2 linked regions of the Catalinimonas alkaloidigena genome follow. The protein of the gene in region 2 interacts with the protein of the main gene of each other region in a pairwise test. Links are inferred from orthologs where the notes say so. Each region holds a gene or a part of one and is shown on either strand. Other genes may lie near its edges.

Region 1 (5,113 bases), 4.4 Mb from region 2 along the record:
TATGGCCGATAGTAAGGATCGCTACTTCTTCTCCATCCTGTATTTTTCTTCCTTTGCCTACTTCTATTTGTTCCATTGGCGTTTGCCACTGAGGCATCACTCCTTGTCCACGGGGATAGCGGATGGTAAAGGGACCATCTTTGTACAAAGTAGCAGTGTACATCAGGTTTCTTAGTTCCGCCTCATTCATGGGGGCAGATACCACCATATAGGGTAGGCAGCGCATGTAAGCAAGATCATAAGCCCCATGATGCGTAGGACCGTCAGCTCCGGCTACCCCAGCTCTATCAAGACAAAAGATTACTGGTAACTTCTGTATGCAAACGTCGTGAATGACCTGATCATACGCCCGTTGCATAAAGGTGCTGTAGATATTACAAAAGGGAGTCAAACCCTGAGTAGCCAATCCGGCAGAAAAAGTGACCGCATGCTGTTCAGCTATACCCACATCAAAAGCACGGTCAGGCATGACCTTCATCATAATGTTGAGAGATGAGCCGGAAGGCATCGCAGGTGTAATGCCCATAATTTTTTTGTTTTGCTGGGCTAACTCTACAATTGTTTCTCCGAACACCTGCTGATATTTAGGCGGCTGAGGAACATCATACACTTTTTTGCGAATCTCACCCGTTACCTTATCAAATTTACCAGGGGCGTGCCATTTGGTCTGATCTTTTTCTGCTAATGAGTACCCTTTTCCTTTTACGGTTACACAGTGTAATATCTTGGGACCGGGAATCTTCTTAAGATCTTTCATCACATGTACCAGATGGTCCACATCATGGCCATCTACCGGACCAAAGTAACGAAGGTTAAGCGACTCAAAAAGGTTACTTTGCCTAAGCAGAAAAGCTTTAATACTGGTTTCTACCTTGGAAGCAACTTCCTGGGCACTCTTGCCAAACTTACTGATCTTGCCCAGCATCTTCCACACATCATCTCTTACCTTATTGTAAGTCTGGGAAGTCGTTATATCTGTCAAATAGTCCTTCAATGCGCCCACATTAGGGTCTATAGACATACAATTGTCATTGAGGACAATAAGTAAATTTGTATCGGCCACACCTGCATGATTCATGGCTTCAAAAGCAATTCCACCGGTCATGGCTCCATCACCAATTACTGCAATATGCTGCTTGTCTTCTAGTCCCTGATAATTGGATGCAACCGCCATGCCCAATGCGGCTGAGATAGAAGTTGAGGAATGCCCTACACCAAAAGCGTCATATTCACTTTCGCTACGTTTAGGGAAACCGGAGATTCCATTATAAATACGGTTGGTATGAAAGGTGTCACGGCGGCCGGTAAGAATTTTATGCCCATAGGCCTGATGCCCTACATCCCAGACCAGTTGATCGTAGGGAGTATTAAATACATGATGTAGTGCTATAGTAAGCTCCACCACACCAAGGCTAGCCCCAAAATGGCCGCCATATACAGATACGGTGTCAATGATGAATTGCCTTAGTTCCTGAGAGAGTTGGACTAGTTGGTTTTGATTGAGGGCTTTAACGTCAGCAGGGCTATTAATCTGGGCTAGAATCGGACCGGGCTTAATGAGCATGATGAAATTTTTCTTAAATGTATTTTTGAAACTATGACAATCAACGAATGTTTTACTTTTTTAAAACCCTTTTACCATAAATAAGGTGCAAAGGAACGATCTTTTTTCATAAGAGAACATTTATTGCATAATAATGTCATAAATTTGCTTAGATTTTATGCTAGTAAATTTACTGATTCATAAGATAAAAGAAAGACCCCGTGAGTTTTGAGATTAAACTTCCTCGCTTTGAAGGCCCCTTTGACTTGCTTCTCTTCTTTATTGAGAGAGATGAGCTGGATATACATGATATTCCAATATCTAAAATCACGGATGATTTTCTCAGCTACATAAGGCATTTAGAGGCTATGAATATTGAGGTCGCCAGTGAGTTTATCCTGGTGGCGGCTACACTTATGCGTATTAAAGCCAAGATGCTACTACCCCGTCCTGTGCTTAATGAAGAAGGAGAAGAAGTTGATCCGCGTGAGGAATTAGTAAAACATCTGCTTGAATATAAGAGGTATAAATCAGTTATCAAGGAACTGGCTGAGATGGAAGAAGAACGCGCTTTAAAACATGAACGCGGAAATCTTGTTCAGGAAATTAAGAAACTTGCAGAAACTAATAATGTAGAGGCTGAGCTTCAGGATGTAACCTTATATAAGCTATTAAAGGTGTTTGAACGTGTTACTCAGCGGTTTGAGCTTAAACAACGCGAAAAACCTCATCAGGTAGTACAATATCCATACACCATTTCCGGACAAAAAGGTTATATACTTAGCAATCTTCAGAATCGTAAAAGGGTATCATTTCAGGATATCATCAGTGACGATCCGAATAAGATAGCCGTCATTTTTAATTTTCTTGCGATCCTGGAATTGCTTCAACTGAATGAAGTAACCCTACAAATTGGCGAAGGCTTTAACAACTTCTGGGTATTAAAGAAGGAAGACGAAGATGTACGTGTTGACTAATGGATATTAATTCCAAAAAAATATTTAAAACGCTTAATCCTAATAAGATATGGATACCTGTGGCTATAGGTCTGGGTATCGTATTTTATATGTTTTACAGCGATCCCGACCTTACAGCAGACAAGCTAAACCTTATTTTTGAAGCTTCTATGCTTCCTATAGTACTAGCTCTTCTGGTTATTTTTGCCCGGGATGCCGGTTATGTATACCGTATCAAGACCCTTACGAATGACGAACTTTCCTGGGGCAGCAGTATTTATGTCATTATTTTTTGGGAATTTGCCTCAGCAGTGACGCCTTCTATTGTAGGAGGAACTTCAGTAGTCGTGTTTATTTTGGTAAAAGAAGGCATAAGCCTGGGAAAGTCCCTAGCCTATGTCATGCTGACAGCTATTCTGGATAACCTCTTCTTTGTGCTGGTGGCCCCTCTGGCCTTGCTCTTTACTGCCCAGGAGCTTTTTCCTGATGCCAGCGAGATGGAAGTGAAGCTGGGGAATAGCCTGCAGGTTCTTTTTCTGATCAGCTATGTGCTCATCACAGTCTATACATTTTTTATGTTCTATGCCATATTTATAAGGCCGAGAGGCTTTAAATGGCTGTTGCTCAGAGTGAGCTCCATAAGCTTTTTGCGTCGTTGGAGGCATGCGGCGAGTAAGCATGGGGATGAAATCATTATAGCTTCAGAGCTACTCCGAGGTAAGAGGTTTAGCTATTGGGCCAAAATCGTAATCGCTACTTTTTTAATTTGGTCGGCACGCTATCTCATGCTCAACTGCCTGATCGCAGCTTTTACCAATGTTACTCCCATGGAACACCTGCTGATCTTCTGCAGACATCTGATGATGTGGATCACCATGCTCATCTCACCTACACCGGGTAGTAGTGGTACAGCTGAGTTCTTTTTTACGCAGTTTTTTACCGAGTTTTTGGGGGATTATACTTTTGTAACCAACATTCTTTGGAGAATGCTTTCTTACTATCCCTACCTGATTCTGGGAGCAATTTTTCTTCCTAAATGGATCAGAAGAGTATTTTTTAAAAAGAAGTCCTCCAAAGTAGCACAGCAATAAAAAAAGGAAGACATTTATATGCCTTCCTTATTTAAATTTCTTTTCAGTATTTCTTCGGAGTAAAACTAGAAGCGTTCTGTCCCTGCAAAGAAGAAGTTACCTTCATTAGCGGCGGTCTCATCCGCATCAGAACCATGCACGGCATTGGCTTCAATAGACTTTGCAAATAATTTACGGATGGTTCCTTCCGCTGCGTCAGCGGGATTAGTAGCACCGATCAGTTTACGAAAGTCTTCCACCGCATTGTCTTTTTCCAAAATCATGGCGATGATGGGCCCGGAAGACATATAAGTAGTAAGGTCTTTGTAAAAAGGGCGTTCTTTGTGTACTGCGTAGAATTGTCCGGCGGTTTCTTCAGTCAGCTTCGTCATTTTCATGGCCGAAATCCGAAAGCCCGCTTCCTGTATCATTTTAATGATTGCTCCGGCATGGCCCGCTTCCATCGCATCGGGCTTAATCATGGTGAATGTTTTTTTTCCTGCCATATCGTGTTTACGTTTAGTATTGGTCAATGAAATTTTCCGCAAAGCTAAGAGTTTATTTTGTACTGACCATCATTTTGCGTAAAAGAGCTGGGCTGCCAGTAGCTTTATCTTAAAAACCTTAACTTGCGGTCTTCAAAAAGTATAATCCCATGCACAGAAGAAAGTTTATTTCTAACCTCTCTGCTTCAGCTTCCGCTCTGCCTTTTTTAGGTCTGAAACCCACAAAGTCTGATGGACATTTGCATGCTATGGCAGAAAAAATCATTCCAGAGCGCCTTCAGCCAGGTGATACTATCGGCTTGTTGACCCCTGCTACCTACCTGACCGAAGAGCAATTACGTAATGCAGTTACTGCGTTGGAAAATTTAGGGTTTAAGGTACGCTATTCGCCTAATATGCTGGTAAGAAAAGGTTATCTGGGAGGTACGGATAAACAAAGGGCTGAAGACATCAACCAGATGTTTGCCGATGAAGAGATTGATGGAATCATGTGCGGGAGAGGGGGCTACGGCAGTGGGCGCATACTTCCTTATCTGGATTTTGATATGATCAGGAACAATCCCAAGCCTTTCATTGGCTTCAGTGATATCACTGCGCTCTTGTATGGCTTCTATGGTCAAGCGGGCCTGGTGTGTTATCATGGTCCTATGGGTACCTCTGATTATAATGAAATAACCACCAGCTACTTTAAAAAAGTGCTTATGGAGCCCCAAAACCAGCTGGTGTACGACAATCAGGAAATAAAACCTGTGCTAGGTTTGGACGTGGAAGAAGGTGAGTTAGAGGTAGAAATGGCATCCCCCACACAGATGATTACTCTTACACCCGGTCAGGCAGAGGGCGAACTAATAGGAGGAAACCTATCCTTAATGAGTATGCTGGCCGGCACGCAGTATGACCTGGATATGCAGGAAAAGCTAGTATTTATAGAAGAAGTAGGGGAAGCTCCCTACCGGATAGACCGCATGTTAACCCAGCTGTTGCTGGATAAGAATAAATTACCAGCTGCTGCCGGCATTGTACTGGGTGTTTTCAATG
Region 2 (8,648 bases):
TTGAGGCTTTCCAACCAGGTAGTAGAAGAAGTAAGCAACCATTTTCAACATATGGTTTTCAAAACGTTGATACCAAGAAATATCAAGCTGAGCGAATCCCCGAGTTTTGGCATACCTACAATCGCACATGATGCCGAAAGCAAGGGTGCAGCCAGCTATTTAAACTTAGCAAGAGAAATTTTAGAGAAAAACGGAATCACCATTTAGTATTGTTTAGTGAAGAGGAATGAATAGTAAAAAGATGACTGGTAAAAATCCCAAGAGAAAAAACGCATTAGGCCGTGGACTTGGAGCCTTATTAGAGGATTCCGACTCAAGCCGTAAAGAACAGGCAGTTAAGGAAGTAAGTAGTATAAACGAAATCGCATTAGACAAAATAGATGTTAACCCTTTTCAGCCCAGAACAGATTTTGATCAGGACGCACTGGAAGAGTTAGCCGAGTCAATAAAAGTCCAGGGTATCATACAACCCATCACAGTACGCCAGATGGGCAATGATCGCTATCAGATCATTTCAGGAGAGCGTCGCGTACAGGCCTCCAAAATCGCTGGGCTGAACGAAATACCTGCCTACATCAGATCTGCCAATGACCAGCAGATGCTGGAAATGGCTTTGATTGAAAATATTCAGCGTGAAAACCTGAACTCCATTGAAATCGCACTGAGTTACCAAAGGTTGATTTCTGAATGTGACCTTCGTCAGGAACAGTTAGGTGAAAGAGTAGGTAAAAACCGCTCTACGGTAAATAACTATCTCCGTTTACTTAAACTTCCTCCCGATATTCAAGCGGCATTGCGTGATAACCGTATTTCTATGGGGCATGCCCGTGCCATCATCAATGTAGATAATGTAGACCAGCAGCTCCATATTTTTGAAAAAACGGTAAACGATGACCTTTCCGTAAGAAAAGTTGAAGCTTTGGTAAGGGAGCTATCCATTCCCAGAAAAAAAGAAAAGCCTTCCAAAGAAGAAGAGAATCCTGAAGCAGCTTACCAGATACGTCAATTACAGACAAAGTTATCTTCTCATTTCGGTACACGTGTACAGATACGTTCCAGTGGTAAGAATAAAGGAGAGATAAAAATCCCCTACGTTTCGGCTGATGACCTTAACAGAATTCTGGACCTTTTAGAAATGTAGGCTTTATGGCACTTAAAATTAGCACTTTTTGCATTGCTGCTTTTTTTTTGGTTTTGGCTAATATTTCTAACGGTTTAGCCCAGGTAGAGGAAGAGTCTAATAAGACTGTTATTTTAAAAGATACGATTGAATTAAACGATCAAGCTTTAATCGGAACGGATCAGAAAGATAAAGATCTCTCACCTGACTCAGTGATTGTTTTTAGTGATCGTAACCAAAAGAAAATTCCACACAAAGCGGCACTTTATGCTGCAGCACTACCTGGTTTAGGCCAGATTTACAATGGATCGGTCTGGAAATTACCCATAGTCTATGGCACTTTTATTACTTTGGGTTGGGTAGCGACATGGCATCATGATCGTTATCTGTTATTCAGAAGAGCCAATATTGCCGAGGAAAATGATTTACCAGAAGAAAACCCGCTAAATGGGTTACGTTTTAACATTTCCTCGGGAGTAGAACAAACCCGTAGAGACCGGGACTTTACCTACATACTTATGGCGGGTGCTTATGCATTACAAATAATGGAAGCAATCGTAGATGCGCACCTGATTGAGTTTGATGTAAGCGAAGAACTGAGTATGGACATGCAGCCTTCTGTCGGGCAATTTCTCACTTACGCTGGTGGGGGAGGTAATTTTGTGCCAGCCTTTGGGTTTTCATTGAAACTAAAAATACAATAAATATGAATATTCTTATCCTCGGATACGGCAAGATGGGGAAGACTATAGAAAAAATAGCTATCAACCGGGGCCATCAAATCATTGAAAAAGTTGACGTTGATCATCGGGATGATATTCTAAGCCAATTGTCACCGCAAAATATAGATGTGGCTATAGAGTTTACCCAAGCTGAAGCTGCACCAACAAACATCCGCTACTGCTTAAAAAATAATATCCCTGTGGTTTCAGGCACTACCGGCTGGCTCAAAGAGAAGCCCGCTATTGAAGATTATTGCATTGAGCAAAATGGAACATTTTTCTATGCCTCAAATTTTAGCATTGGTGTAAATATTTTCTTCAAGCTCAATGAGTTTTTGGCCAAGATGATGAACGCCTACCCTGACTATCAACCCTCTATGGTAGAAGTGCATCATACTCAGAAAAAAGATGCTCCCAGTGGAACTGCGATTACGCTTGCTGAGGGGATGCTCAAAGAACTCTCCCAAATCAATGATTGGTACTTGAAAGGTGAGTATGAGAATTTACCTGAGCAAAATTTACCTATAACTTCTAAAAGGGAAGGTGATGTGCCCGGCACACATGTGGTGACTTACCATTCTGAAATTGATGATATTGAAATCAAACATACCGCTCATGGTAGAGAAGGCTTTGCGTTAGGAGCTGTTTTAGTGGCTGAATGGCTTCAAAACAAAAAGGGAATTTTAAGTATGAATGATTTCATCAAATTTTAATTATTTAACTTTAGAGGCATTATTAATTTTAAATCAGCGTTAGTCTGAAATATTATAGTTCGTTCTGAATCAACTCTTATGGCGACATTTCTCAAGAAAAAAGAAAAAAATACTACGGAAGATACTGCAGACAACAGGAAACATCAGCACCCTAAATCCAAAACCAGAGAATGGGTGGATGCGATCGTTTTTGCTGTCGTGGCAGCCACTATTATTCGTTGGCTGTTTTTAGAAGCATTTACCATTCCCACCCCTTCCATGGAAAAGTCTTTGCTGGTGGGAGACTTTCTTTTTGTGAGTAAAATGCATTACGGTGCCAGAACCCCCAAGACTCCATTACAGGTTCCTTTGACTCACCAAACCATTTGGGGTACTGATATTCCTTCCTATGTGGACTGGATTCAGCTTCCACAATTTCGTCTTCCAGGCTTTACTGAAGTGAAAAGAAATGATGTGGTAGTATTTAATTATCCTGTTGAGTTTCAGCATCCTACTGATCTTAAAACTAACTATATCAAACGATGCATAGGAATTCCCGGAGATGTCATTGAAGTGCAGGATCGCCAGGTAGTAGTGAATGGACAAACTGTTGAAGCCCCCGAGGGAGCACAGTTCAGGTATTTTATTGCCACTGATGAGGTGATCAACGATCGTGTTTTTGACAATTTTGAAGTTTGGGAATATAACCTTACACAGGGCGGTTACATTGTATTATGTACACCTGAGATTGCGGACGAATTTGCCAAGCTACCCTTTGTAAATGCTGTACATTCAGCTGCCTATAACGAAGATCAGGTAAATCCCAGAATTTATCCTGATGCCAGCCTCTTCCCCTGGAATGCCGATTTCTTTGGCCCCCTGGAGGTTCCTGCAGAAGGTATGACTGTAACTTTAGACGAAGGTAATATTGCTAAATATGCTACCGTCATTGAACATTATGAAGGAAATGAAAATGTAGAAAACCGTGATGGTAAGCTATATATTGATGGGCAAGAAGTAAATGAATATACTTTTAAACAAAATTACTATTTTATGATGGGTGACAACCGTCATAATTCAGAAGATTCACGTTTCTGGGGATTTGTTCCTGAAGATCATATCGTTGGTAAAGCCTTCTTTATCTGGTTATCAGTAGACCCGAATGCTAGCTTCATAGATAAAATCCGTTGGAGCAGGCTGTTTAATTTGATAGAATAAAGGAATTTTGGATTTAGGGGTTGGAGAAATATATTTCTAATCCCTAATTCCAAAATCTTATAGCTAAACTCTTACCAATCTATTTCTTCTTTACCTTTCTCTTTAAGAAATGCATTTGCCTTTTTAAAGTGATCATTCCCAAAAAAACCCCTGTCAGCGGAGAAAGGGGAAGGATGGGGTGATTTAAGTACCAGATGCCTAGTTTCGTCTATGATTTCACCTTTTTTTTGTGCATAAGCTCCCCATAACATAAATACCACATTCTCTTTTTCCTCAGAAATATGTTTAATCACAGAATCTGTAAACTCTTCCCACCCTTTTTTTTGGTGTGACCCTGCCTGACGTGCTCTTACTGTGAGCGTAGCATTTAAAAGTAGTACCCCTTGCTTTGCCCATCTTTCCAGATTACCCGAGGGAGGAAACTCCTTGCCATACTCTTGCTTGATCTCTTTGAATATGTTGACCAGAGAAGGAGGCATTTTCAAACCATCACGCACGGAAAAAGCCAAACCGTTTGCCTGATTTGGCCCATGATAAGGGTCCTGACCAAGGATGACTACCTTTACATTGTCAAAGTCAGTGAGATCAAAGGCTCGGAAGATTTCTTTTCCGGGAGGATATACAGTATGTTTACCATATTCATCCTTTACAAACTCTACTAAGCTCATAAAGTAAGGCTTAGTAAATTCATCATTAAGGTGTTTTTTCCAGGAGGGGGCAATTTTTACATCCATCAAATAAAGAATTAAATCAGATTTTAGGTTATTTTAAACTATTAGCTATATTTAGTCGTAAAAAAAGAAAGAAATTGCACAAATGGTAACAGAAGTAACAGAGGGTGTTAAAGTAACAGTATTTACTGAATATCAGCCAGACTATTCAAGTCCCGCACAAAACCATTATGTTTTTACTTATCACATTACCATAGAGAACAACAGTGAACATACAGTAAAGTTATTGAGAAGGCATTGGTATATCGCTGATGCTGGTTACCCTGTTCGTGAGGTTGAAGGAGAAGGTGTGGTTGGAAAGCAGCCCGTACTGGAACCCGGAGACACTCACCAATATGTTTCCGGATGTAATTTAAAATCAGGCATTGGAAAAATGCATGGCACTTACCTCATGGAAAGAGTTGTGGACGGCAAAAACTTCCAGGCCGCTATTCCTGCCTTCAGCATGCTCGCTCCCTACCGATCTAACTGATTGATTCCTTATTCATTAGTAAAAGGTTATTTATATCACTGGCTTCATGCAGTAGATAAACATTCTCTGCATGCACCCTTTGTATATCGTTTTTATACAGAACTGGTGAAGCAAGATCAGCATGAGCAGATATTCAAGGAGATTGAAAACTTCCGTAGCATTTTTTTAAAGGATAAAAATACGATTACTGTAAAATCTCCCGGGGCACAATCACGAGTATCGCAAAATAATAGGCGTCAGGTGAGCAGCATTGCATCTTATAGCCTAGGCGATGCTAAATTTTGTCGCTTGCTCTACAGACTTATATCAGACCAAAAACCAAACATCATTATTGAATTGGGAGCCAGTCTGGGAATTACCACATTATATTTATCAGCTGCTAATCCCAGCGCAACAATCTACACCTTTGAAGGATGCCCTGAGACAGCCCATTTAGCTCGCAAGCTATTTAAAACATGGAAAATTAAGAATATTCATCTTATAGAAGGCAATATAGATGATACCTTACCATTGATTTTATCTGAATGTGATTCTGTTGATTTCGCTTATATGGATGCAAATCACAGGTATCAACCTACGCTCAACTATTACGAATGGTTGAAGGAGAAATCACATGAACGGAGCATTTTTGTTTTAGATGACATTTATTGGTCTTCAGGGATGCAAAAAGCCTGGAAAGAGCTGTATAAGCAAGCTGAGGTAAGGCTTAGCCTGGATATATTTGATGCGGGCCTCCTTTTCTTCACACCACTTAAAAAAAAGCAACACTATCTGCTCAGTTTTTAGGCTTTTGCAATATCATAAAAAGCTCCCTTCCCCGACGGGCTTTGATTGAATTGTAACTCTTTTCAAATGTATGAATATCAAAGTGGGGTCGGAATAGTGCGAGGTACTCTCCTTTGCTTCCGCCAAATGGAGGATGATCATCATACAGAGGATCGTCAAAGAGTAAGCCTACCAGTTTACCGCCACCTTTTAGCAAATTGAGCATTTTTTCTACATATTGAGGCCTCAAATCTGGTTTTAAAGCGCAGAAAAATGTCTGTTCAAATATCAAATCAAATGAACCTTCTAATGCAAAAAAATCTTTATGAAGCACTTGATTTGCAGGAAAATCAGGGCTTTGCTTTTTAAATTGGTTTAAAGGCCATTCTGATATATCCAAAATATGGGTATTGTAGAAACCTTTTTCCATCAGATAGGCTGCCTCATAAGCGTTACCACTACCGGGTATCAAAATTGATAGGCTTTTTTGACTAATTTGATCAATATAATGTTTGAGCGGTGGAGATAATTGGCCAATATCCCAGCCTGTTTGTTCATTTCGGTATCGCTGAGACCAGTAATCTTCATCAAGCTTGTCTAACATAAGTATGAAAGAAATATTTTACTATTTTTACACATTAAAGAACAAATAACTATATCAATTTATGTCAACGAATCAGACTGAGCAACAACGATCCAAAAATAGAACTATTTTAATCACTGTTATTGGCCTGTTGCTTCTGGTAAACGTAGTTACGCTTTTCCTTTATTACCAAAACAATCAGGAAATGGGTACTGAGCTACAAAGTAGTAAAGAGGAACTGGAAGAAACCTACAACAAGCTGGAATCCATGAGTAACGAGCTTAACCTAAAGATTGAAGAGTTACAAAAGCTAGGTGAGGATGTAGAAGAACTACGGTTAATTAGAGAAACGTTGGAGCAGGAAAAAGAACAGTTACAGAACGAGGGGCAGTTAGCTCAAAAACGTTATGATCAAATCAGAAATCGTGTAGAAGGTTATCGGGAACTGCTTATCAAAAAAGACGCTGAAATCGCCGAATTAAAAGAGCTTAATGAAGCTTTATATGCGGAAAACACTGAGCTCAAGGAAGATCAGAGAGTGTTAAATAAAACCATCAGTGAAGTAAAAACTAATAATGAGCAGCTTTCTGAAAAGGTAGAAGTAGCTTCAATGCTAAAAGCTGAGAACATCAGCGTCATGGGAATTAATGGTCGGGGGAATGCCAAAGAAAGAGACCGCTATCGTAACAATCAAATTGAACAGTTACAGCTAAAATTTAATCTGGCGAAAAATGATGTGGCTCCAGTAGAAGGTAAAGATATCATGGTACGTGTGATTGACCCAGACGGTAATGTGATTTTTGATGTAGCTAAGGGGGCAGGCACTTTCATGAAGGATGGCAAAGAAGTTTTCTTCACGCAAAAGCAAGAGATCCTTTTTGATAATACCCAACAAGAACTAACATTTCTTTATGAAAAAGGAAGTGATTATGCTGAAGGTCGACACACTATTGAAATTTATACAGACGATTACATCATAGGTAAAACAAATTTTGAAATACGTTGAGGCTAAATGAACCAACTATTTTCAATCTCATAATTGTTTAGCCGCTACTTAAGCGGCTTTTTGCGTCTGAATTTTTAAAAGAATAAGGGAATGGTTCCTGTGTGTCATTTTAGTTTTTGGTACTTACATAAAAAAACCGGAACGTATATGATCCGGTAAAATTCTGAAAATCAATATTGTGCCATAGCGAAGTAGAAGTGTTACCGTAACTTTTTCTTTTCTACCACAAAACCTTCAGCAAATACTTTGTACTGATCAAAGATTGACCTTACTGCCCCCTGAAGATAACGTTTGTCATTAAAGTATTGGTTACCGAAAACACCAGATGCATACCCTTGCCATATTGATTTTTTCCGCTCACGATCATAGATAAGCACTAAAAGTGTACCTTGTCGCAGGTTATATTTTACTGGATCCATGTCTTTGTCTATTGACTCTTCATATTCAATAAACATTTCTAAATCGGGCTGTTCATAACCTGTAAAGAATAAACTATCATAAAATATCTTATATGAAACCAGCAAACGTGGAGCTTCTTCTGAGTAATCATAACCCTGTAATTCCATCCTTGCTTTGATAGATTCTTCTATGATATGATTTTGGATGCTGGAATCCGGACCTGAGCTTCTGGTATCGAGAAAATTAAAAGTCTTATACTTTTTAAAATCTCCTTCATAACTGTAGTCAGATTCAACAGGAAACTCTTTATAACCCATGCAACTTGCTAAAAAGAGCAATGAGAGAATCGCAATAGAGAAAGTAGCCTTCATAGTTTAATAGATATAGATTATTCGCAGTTATTTAAATATAGTAATTAATTGTTATCATACTACATTGATATTACACAAATATCTATTGATATAAATGATATAAAGATCAAATTGTAGCCTTCCTGACAATCATGATGGATACTGCTCTCAGAACTATACATGAAGTTTGTTGATCAGGTTGCTTAGCAGGATTCTTTTCACAGAGCAGACTCACAAAGTTTAAAGGATGCTGAGTAAACTAGCAGAATACAAGAAAGTTTAACTATAACATATTTACTTCCCAGATCACGTATGAATATACTAAAAACCTGATAAAACGAGCCTGGGCAAATATGGCGTACTTACGAAGGGGGAATTCTACACTTCCCACCAACATACTTACGCCTGAAAAGGGCAGTGGCGTTAGTGCAGCTACAATGATGATAAAAGCACCATAGTGATATAAGTATTTTTCATACTTACCGAATACTTTTTTCTTAAAAAGCTTAAAAAACTGGGTATGCTCCAGGTACTTACCTATCAAAAAACCGATCACTCCGGCCAGAAAAGAAATCAATGTAAGGAGAATT

The links.
Region 1: the proteins of ung (region 2) and OKW21_RS27265 interact in binary tests that used the Escherichia coli proteins (3 or more experiments, as listed by UniProt). The link is inferred for Catalinimonas alkaloidigena from one-to-one orthologs.

The regions. Positions count from the first base shown.
Region 1 is NZ_JAQFIL010000001.1:6,748,741-6,753,853, reverse strand. What follows is about bases 2,366-5,113. They hold OKW21_RS27265 (nucleoside-diphosphate kinase), read right to left. Parts: upstream 4,076-5,113; coding sequence 3,656-4,075; downstream 2,366-3,655. Other genes in these bases: OKW21_RS27260 (S66 peptidase family protein), read left to right, coding at 4,225-5,113; OKW21_RS27270 (lysylphosphatidylglycerol synthase transmembrane domain-containing protein), read left to right, coding at 2,520-3,590; OKW21_RS27275 (segregation and condensation protein A), read left to right, coding at 2,366-2,520. Also shown: dxs (1-deoxy-D-xylulose-5-phosphate synthase), read right to left, coding at 1-1,564; more of OKW21_RS27275, read left to right, coding at 1,765-2,365. UniProt on the Escherichia coli protein: Major role in the synthesis of nucleoside triphosphates other than ATP. The ATP gamma phosphate is transferred to the NDP beta phosphate via a ping-pong mechanism, using a phosphorylated active-site intermediate.
Region 2 is NZ_JAQFIL010000001.1:2,340,522-2,349,169, reverse strand. The notes cover bases 2,656-5,374. They hold ung (uracil-DNA glycosylase), read right to left. Parts: upstream 4,487-5,374; coding sequence 3,824-4,486; downstream 2,656-3,823. Other genes in these bases: OKW21_RS09630 (O-methyltransferase), read left to right, coding at 4,956-5,374; apaG (Co2+/Mg2+ efflux protein ApaG), read left to right, coding at 4,569-4,955; lepB (signal peptidase I), read left to right, coding at 2,656-3,752. Also shown: OKW21_RS09665 (ParA family protein), read left to right, coding at 1-207; OKW21_RS09660 (ParB/RepB/Spo0J family partition protein), read left to right, coding at 227-1,141; OKW21_RS09655 (DUF5683 domain-containing protein), read left to right, coding at 1,147-1,824; dapB (4-hydroxy-tetrahydrodipicolinate reductase), read left to right, coding at 1,827-2,555; more of lepB, read left to right, coding at 2,634-2,655; more of OKW21_RS09630, read left to right, coding at 5,375-5,741; OKW21_RS09625 (methyltransferase domain-containing protein), read right to left, coding at 5,731-6,324; OKW21_RS09620 (chromosome segregation protein SMC), read left to right, coding at 6,386-7,309; OKW21_RS09615 (DUF4136 domain-containing protein), read right to left, coding at 7,510-8,079; OKW21_RS09610 (VTT domain-containing protein), read right to left, coding at 8,342-8,648. UniProt on the Escherichia coli protein: Excises uracil residues from the DNA which can arise as a result of misincorporation of dUMP residues by DNA polymerase or due to deamination of cytosine.